Regions from separate parts of the Mesobacillus sp. S13 genome, predicted to be linked through region 1. Evidence: riboswitches for the same ligand, from Rfam matches in the RefSeq annotation. Region 1 holds a riboswitch; the other holds the start of a gene.
What was found. Region 1 has a riboswitch for cyclic di-AMP ahead of LGO15_RS20235 (TrkH family potassium uptake protein). Riboswitches for the same ligand answer to the same signal wherever they lie in the genome.

Region 1 (3,426 bases):
TCGCCTTCTTCACCGTCGATATTCACGACGTGCTCCTTGTCAGATGTAATATTGAGATAAGAAGTCCGTATATATTCGACATCTTCACTTTCTTCCAATTCTCCTTTTAGAAGCGAAGGAACAAGCGAAGCGATTTTCGGAACGGAAACCTTCTTGATAATAAAAGTATGAAATTTCCCATCATTCAACCTTGCTTCGGGCGCAAGGGATTCGAAGCCGCCAACAGAATTCGTCAGTGCAGCAAGCAGCAGGAAAGTATGACCTTCCCATTTTCCGCCTTCATGTTCGACGACTAAATCGATTGCCTCGCCTTTAAGGAATGATTTTGCTCCTTCCATAAAATAAGCGAGGGAACCAAATCTTGTCTTCAGTTCTGGACTCACATTGTAGGAAGCTTCTGCAATGGAACCTAATGCTATAACATTCGCGAAATAATGGTCATTGATTTTCCCGATATCCACAGGACGGAGGTTTTGCTCTTTCAATATATCGATGGCTTCATAAGGATCCAGCGGAATATTGAGTGCCCGCGCAAAATCATTGACCGTGCCAAGTGGAATGATTCCCAGAGAAGGCCGATGATTTTGTTCAGCCAGCCCATTTATGGCCTCATTGATGGTTCCGTCGCCTCCCATTGCAATGATTCCATCGTATAAAGAAATGCAGGCCTCAGTTGCAAATGCCGCAGCGTCGCCCTCTTTCTCGGTTCTTCGGATATCGATATCATCGTATCGGTCACGTAATGTTTCCTCTATTTTTTCAGCGTAGTCCGCTGCCTTTTCCTTTCCTGAAGATGGATTCAAAATAATCATGGCTTTCATCCACGATAACCTCCCGAACAATTTATTTAAGAAATGAGTAGCAACCCTTAATAATTGCCGTGTTTATTCAACCCTATTATTTACCTTTAAATGAACCGGTATAAACTCGGTTATCAGTAGTTATCCCCCAATATTTTCAGATGAAAAATAAAGAAAAACAGTGATTCAGTGAGAAAAGATATAATTTGTTATCATTTATGGTTGAAAATGAACGAAAAACGCCATTTTTGGCTTGCTTTTCATGTTTACAAGGGAATGGCAGAGGAGTATGATTACAGCAGTTTAAGATATTAAATGAGTTTCATATTTCTAAATCGCTGAATCTGAATAGAGCGGGGGAACCAACTTTGTGGAGTAATCCACTTGGGGTGAGGCCTGGATAACAGGCGGGGCTATTCTGAGCCCTAATCCGACAGCTAACTCCGTAAGCGTTGCAGAAGAGGAAGATGAAGCTTGTGTGACAGTATGTATAAAGTCCACAAGGCTGCTATCTTTTAGCCTCTGGGGGCTTTTTTGTTTTGCTGTATTTTAGATATGTCGACTATTCTAAATTCCAGATCGAGCAAAGTCCCTGCAAAGAAATATTAGACGCATAATTCCTCATACTAAGGAAAGAAGGAAGGATCATGCGCAGGAAATTGTTTTTTAGATTAGATCCACCGAAAGTACTTGTTTTTGGATTTGGAGGCATTATTCTTTTAGGGACATTATTGCTTTCATTGCCAGCATCCACAGTGGATGGTAGAGGACTTCCGATTTTGGATGCCTTGTTTACGGCAACTTCGGCCACTTGTGTAACAGGTCTTGTCGTCGTGGACACAGGTGATACCTTTACTCGTTTTGGGGAAATGGTCATCCTGTCGATGATCCAGGTTGGCGGACTGGGTTTCATGAGTTTTGCCACTTTGCTTGCATTTATTTTAGGTAAAAGGATTTCGTTCAAAGAAAGGCTGATCATCCAGGAGTCATTGAATAACGAGACTGTAGAAGGGATTGTCAGGCTTGTCAAACGAATTTTCCTTTTTACAGCAGTAGTCGAAATTACCGGCGGGATTATACTATCTCTTCGATTTTCACAAGAAATGGCTGCTGGAAAAGCGATATATTTTGGGTTTTTCCATGCTGTTTCGAACTTTAATAATGCCGGATTTGATTTGATGGGTGACTTCAAAGGGCTTACTGCATATGCTGAAGACCCTGTTGTCAATATCACCATGATCACTCTTATCAGTTTGGGCGGGATTGGGTTCATTGTCATGAATGAGCTATTTGACTATCGCAAGACAAGGAGACTTACCCTTCATTCAAAAATCGTTTTAGCACTATCGGCTGTTTTGGTGTTTGGAGGGGCGCTCCTGATTTTTATCCTGGAATTTAACAACCCTTCCACCTTGAAGCCAATGACGATGACTGGTAAAATATTCGGAGCGTTTTACCAGGCAGTCACACCGAGGACAGCAGGGTCGAATACATTGAATATCCCAGACTTGAAGCAGTCAACCTTGTTCTTGATCATCTTCCTTATGTTCATCGGTGCTTCGCCTGGGTCTACAGGGGGAGGAATCAAAACCACCACCTTCGCAGTCCTGGTTGGTGCTGTAAGGTCTCAAATTCGTGGCAGGGAGGATGTCACATTTTTTGGAAGAAGGGTGGATCACACTATCATTTCCAAATCATTGACAGTTACACTGATTTTCCTTTTTCTAATAGGTTTGGTTACAATGGTGTTGACCATTACCGAGCCTGGCAAAGAGTTTCTGGTGCTATTATTTGAGACGGTCTCAGCTTTTTCAACAGTCGGTCTGTCCATGGGCTTGACCCCTGAGCTGTCATTATACGGAAAAATATTAATAACGATAACGATGTTCGCGGGCCGGGTTGGTCCGTTAACACTGGCTTATGCAATTGCGAAAAAAAGAAAAGAGGATCATTATCGATATCCAGCTGGAAAAGTGATGATTGGGTAGGAGGATTTTATTATGGCAAAGCAGTACGCAGTAATTGGTATGGGACGTTTTGGGTCCAGTGTGGCGACCACATTATATCATGAAGGAAATGAAGTACTTGCGATTGATAAAAGTGAACAGCATATCGAAGACTATAAGGAGTTTGTGACCCATGCGGTCATCGGAGACTCAACCGATGAGCAAACCTTGAAAGCGGTAGGAATCAGGAACTTCGATACTGTCATTGTGGCAATTGGTGATGATATCCAGGCTAGTATTCTAACCGTCCTCATTCTAAAAGAGATGGGAGTCGCCAATGTTGTTGCCAAAGCTCTTAACAAACACCATGCACAAGTATTGTTCAAAGTTGGAGCGGATAAAGTCATTTTCCCGGAACGAGATATGGGAGAAAGAGTTGCCCACCAGCTAATGGCATCACCGAATGTATTGAACTTCATCGAGCTCTCGGATGACTATAGTATCGAGGAAATCAAACTTCCTTTGAGCATGGCTGGCAAGAACCTGATTGAAATCAATCTGCGTGCCAAATATAATATCACTGTAATCGGCGTGAAGACGGCCAACAAAGTCGACATCTCTCCAGATCCTGAGAAGACACTAAGAGCGGAGGATATCCTGATTGTCCTTGGTGAAAATGG
Region 2 (3,426 bases), 1.3 Mb from region 1:
TTCAGGGGTTAAGGAAAATGAAGGATCATTTTGGGGGTGAAGGCATTGAAAAAGATAGAGGAAGTGTTGAGTGAGGAGAAGAGGCGCATAGCTGAGATGACACCTCCGCCGGATTTCGAAGCGAGGATGCGCAGCGCTCTTGATGCAAAGCCTACAAGGAAGTCTAAACGAAAAAATCCATATATTATGATGGCTGCTGTAGGCGTTCTGTGCTTTATGCTGATCAGCTATAATTACAATGCCTTTGCCTTTTATGGAAAAAAGATTTTCGGTTATGAGGAGATCATGACAGGAACCATGAAGGATTTGAATGAAAAAGGCATGGGGCAAATCATCGAAAGAAAGACGACATTGATTGATGGAACAGAGCTGATCATTGATGGAATCATGACTGATGCCAATCAATTGGTTATGTACTATACCTTGTCAAATCCACAGGGGATTGCGGATTCACTGGAATATGTCTTTATTTCTGATAAAATTACTGGCTTCCTCACCAATGCCCATGGAGGAGGCAGCATGGAGCTGCTGAATGATGAAGGTACGGAAATAAAAGGGACGATGTATTTTGATCCAGTCAGTCCATTTGCGAAGAAATTGACTTTGCATTTTTGGCAGGGGCAAGAGTACCAAGAGGGGAGCATCACATTTCCTTATGATCCGAATAAAGCGATGCAGACACAGATAAAACAGTCGATTAAGGAAACAGTAAAGGTTGATAAAGGGACGGTTACCTTCAAGACGATTACAGCAACACCCACATCGACCGTCATCGAAGGAAAAATGGACGTGGATAATTTTGACCGGATCAGGTTCGGCTTCGAAGGAGTCAAGTTGATTGCAAATGGTAACACCATCGACAATGTAGGATATGGTGTAAGGAGCGCGTTTAACGGAAGCAAGTTCGATTTGCGTTTCGATGGTCTTCCTGACGAGCTTCATTCTCTTGAGTTAGCTTTTAATGAGTTTGTTGGCTACCAAAAAATAGAGGAACAGATTCTGGTTGCAGAAAATACACAGCATGACCTTGACGGAAACGACCTTAGGATTAAACGGATTGCTGCTACTGAGCGTGGAATCGAAATCACGATTGAGACAGACGAGAATCTATTGCTAGATGGTGTTTCGATTCAAAATGGTGACAAAGTGACTCCTATAAAAACAACCATTGGCCAGAGATTGAACAAAAAGACAGATAGAATCACCAGCGAGCGGACGATGGTCTTTGAAACGAAGTCCATGCCAGAGTATTTGCTGATCAAAGGGATTCATTATGTGAAAGAATACAATCAAAAGATTGAGATTTCGGTTGATTAGTTGGCGGTGGTGGCTAAAATAGGCATATGTGGATAGACTTTGTGGCATCTCCTGTGGAATTATTAACTTTATTGGCGGAAAAATAAGTTTATTGGCGGTTTTCACAACTTTATTGGCGAAAAAATAATTTTATTGGCGGTTTTCACAATTTTACTGGCGAAAATTTCATTTTATTGGCGAATTGGAAATTTCGAGCGTTTTTTTCCAGTTCGCTCTGAATAAAGTGAGGGCAATGTTCATTCATGGAACAGTGCCTTTGGCATTCATTTTTTAGATGAAATGTCACCTTCGATTTCTAAAAAGAGATTGACACTCTAATGCGATAGGAGTATTTTATACTTATTCATTTTAATAAAAGGCCTTTATGCTGAATCTTTTGAGCGGGGGAACCATATTTGATAAAGAGACTTTATCTTGGGGTGAATTTTAGCGAATGCAGCTAAAAAGGGATACTCTCAATCCCTAATCCGACAGCTAACTCCGTAAGCCGTGAAGAGAGAAGGGTTAATGATAGGCATTGACCATTCTTGTTTAGGGTGGTCTTTTTGTGTTTTAATGAAAACTAATCTGAAATAGTTAGAAGGGGTATTCTTGGCGAAAATTCTTAAAAGGAACTGGTTGAAGCCTGCGCAAATCATTGTATTGTTTTATGTATTTGCTGTGTTGATCTCAGCGGCGCTCCTTAGTCTCCCGATTGCTCTCAAGCCGGGAGTGCATTGGACTTTCATTGATGTATTATTTACAGCAGTCAGTGCCGTCAGTGTAACGGGCCTGGCGGTTGTATCTACTACGGACACCTTTAGTACACCTGGCGTTTTCATATTGATGTTCATCCTCCAGTTTGGCGGGATTGGGATCATGACGCTTGGTACATTTTTCTGGATGATATTACGAAGGAAGATCGGTCTTAAAGATCGCCAGTTAATCATGACCGACCAGAATCAGTCGCAGATGTCCGGTCTCGTTAAACTCATGAGACAAATATTGGCCATCATCCTCTTGATCGAGGCCGTTGGGGCCCTTATATTAGGAACGTATTTTCTTGGTTACTTCCCGACATGGCAAGAAGCCTATCTCCAAGGCTTATTTGCGGCGGTCAGTGCAACGACGAATGCTGGTTTTGATATAACAGGAAGTTCACTGATTCCTTTTGCGCATGATTATTTCGTGCAAACCATCAACATCATTCTACTCACCTTAGGGGCGATTGGATTCCCGGTATTAGTGGAAGTGAAGGAATACTTTTTGAACCGTAAAAAGCACCATCGATCTCATTTTTCGTTGTATACGAAACTGACGACATTAACCTTCTTTGCGCTTATGTTTTTTGGTGCATTTGCGATCCTGCTTTTTGAATATAATCATTTCTTCAAGGACTATAACTGGCATGAATCGTTTTTTTATGCATGGTTCCAGTCATCCTCAACAAGGAATGGCGGGCTTGCGACGATGAATGTGAGTGATTTTTCTAATCCAACTTTATTGCTGCTTTGCTTTTTAATGTTCATCGGTGCTTCCCCAAGTTCTGTTGGCGGCGGCATCAGGACGACTACTTTTGCGGTGGTCATATTGCTGATCCTCAATTTCGCAAAAGGACATAATGCGATCAAGGTATTTGGGCGTGAGCTTCATGAGGAAGATATCCGGAAATCGGTAGTGGTTAGTTTTTTGGCTATGCTGCTCTGTTTTGCGGCAGTGGTGATATTGAATGCGACGGAAAACTTCACGATGATGGAAATCATGTTCGAAGTCAGTTCGGCCTTCGGGACAACCGGCTTGTCGATGGGAATCACTCCTGAACTTAGCACGGCAGGGAAGATTGTCATTATTTCTTTGATGTTCATAGGAAGAATAGGGATTCTATCATTTATCTTCCTGTTCAACCGTGGAAAACTAGAGCCAAAATGCCATTATCCGAAAGAGAGATTGATTGTCGGATAGGGATGCCGGGAAGTATTGGGTGGAAGATGCCTGATGCTTCTTTTTTTATTTTCTTCGAATTAACTAATTATTCACAATATGGTTATAGAAAATGCAAAGAGGCAATTTATAATAGGTAGTGATTAGATACTGCTGTTATATGACAAAGGAGGTCAGGGTTATGAAATT

Region 2: it holds a riboswitch for cyclic di-AMP, as region 1 does, so the genes downstream of both, LGO15_RS02425 (TrkH family potassium uptake protein) here and LGO15_RS20235 (TrkH family potassium uptake protein) in region 1, are expected to answer to the same signal.

What each region holds. Positions count from the first base shown of each region.
Region 1 covers NZ_CP084622.1:3,945,382-3,948,807, reverse strand. Annotated here, with positions in the region: gene LGO15_RS20240 (diacylglycerol/lipid kinase family protein) at 1-821, opposite strand, end outside; cyclic di-AMP (ydaO/yuaA leader) riboswitch at 1,127-1,268, shown strand; gene LGO15_RS20235 (TrkH family potassium uptake protein) at 1,448-2,788, shown strand; gene LGO15_RS20230 (potassium channel family protein) at 2,801-3,426, shown strand, end outside.
Region 2 covers NZ_CP084622.1:475,729-479,154, forward strand. Annotated here, with positions in the region: gene LGO15_RS02415 (RNA polymerase sigma factor) at 1-74, shown strand, start outside; gene LGO15_RS02420 (DUF4179 domain-containing protein) at 37-1,317, shown strand; cyclic di-AMP (ydaO/yuaA leader) riboswitch at 1,673-1,821, shown strand; gene LGO15_RS02425 (TrkH family potassium uptake protein) at 1,909-3,258, shown strand; gene LGO15_RS02430 (SDR family oxidoreductase) at 3,419-3,426, shown strand, end outside.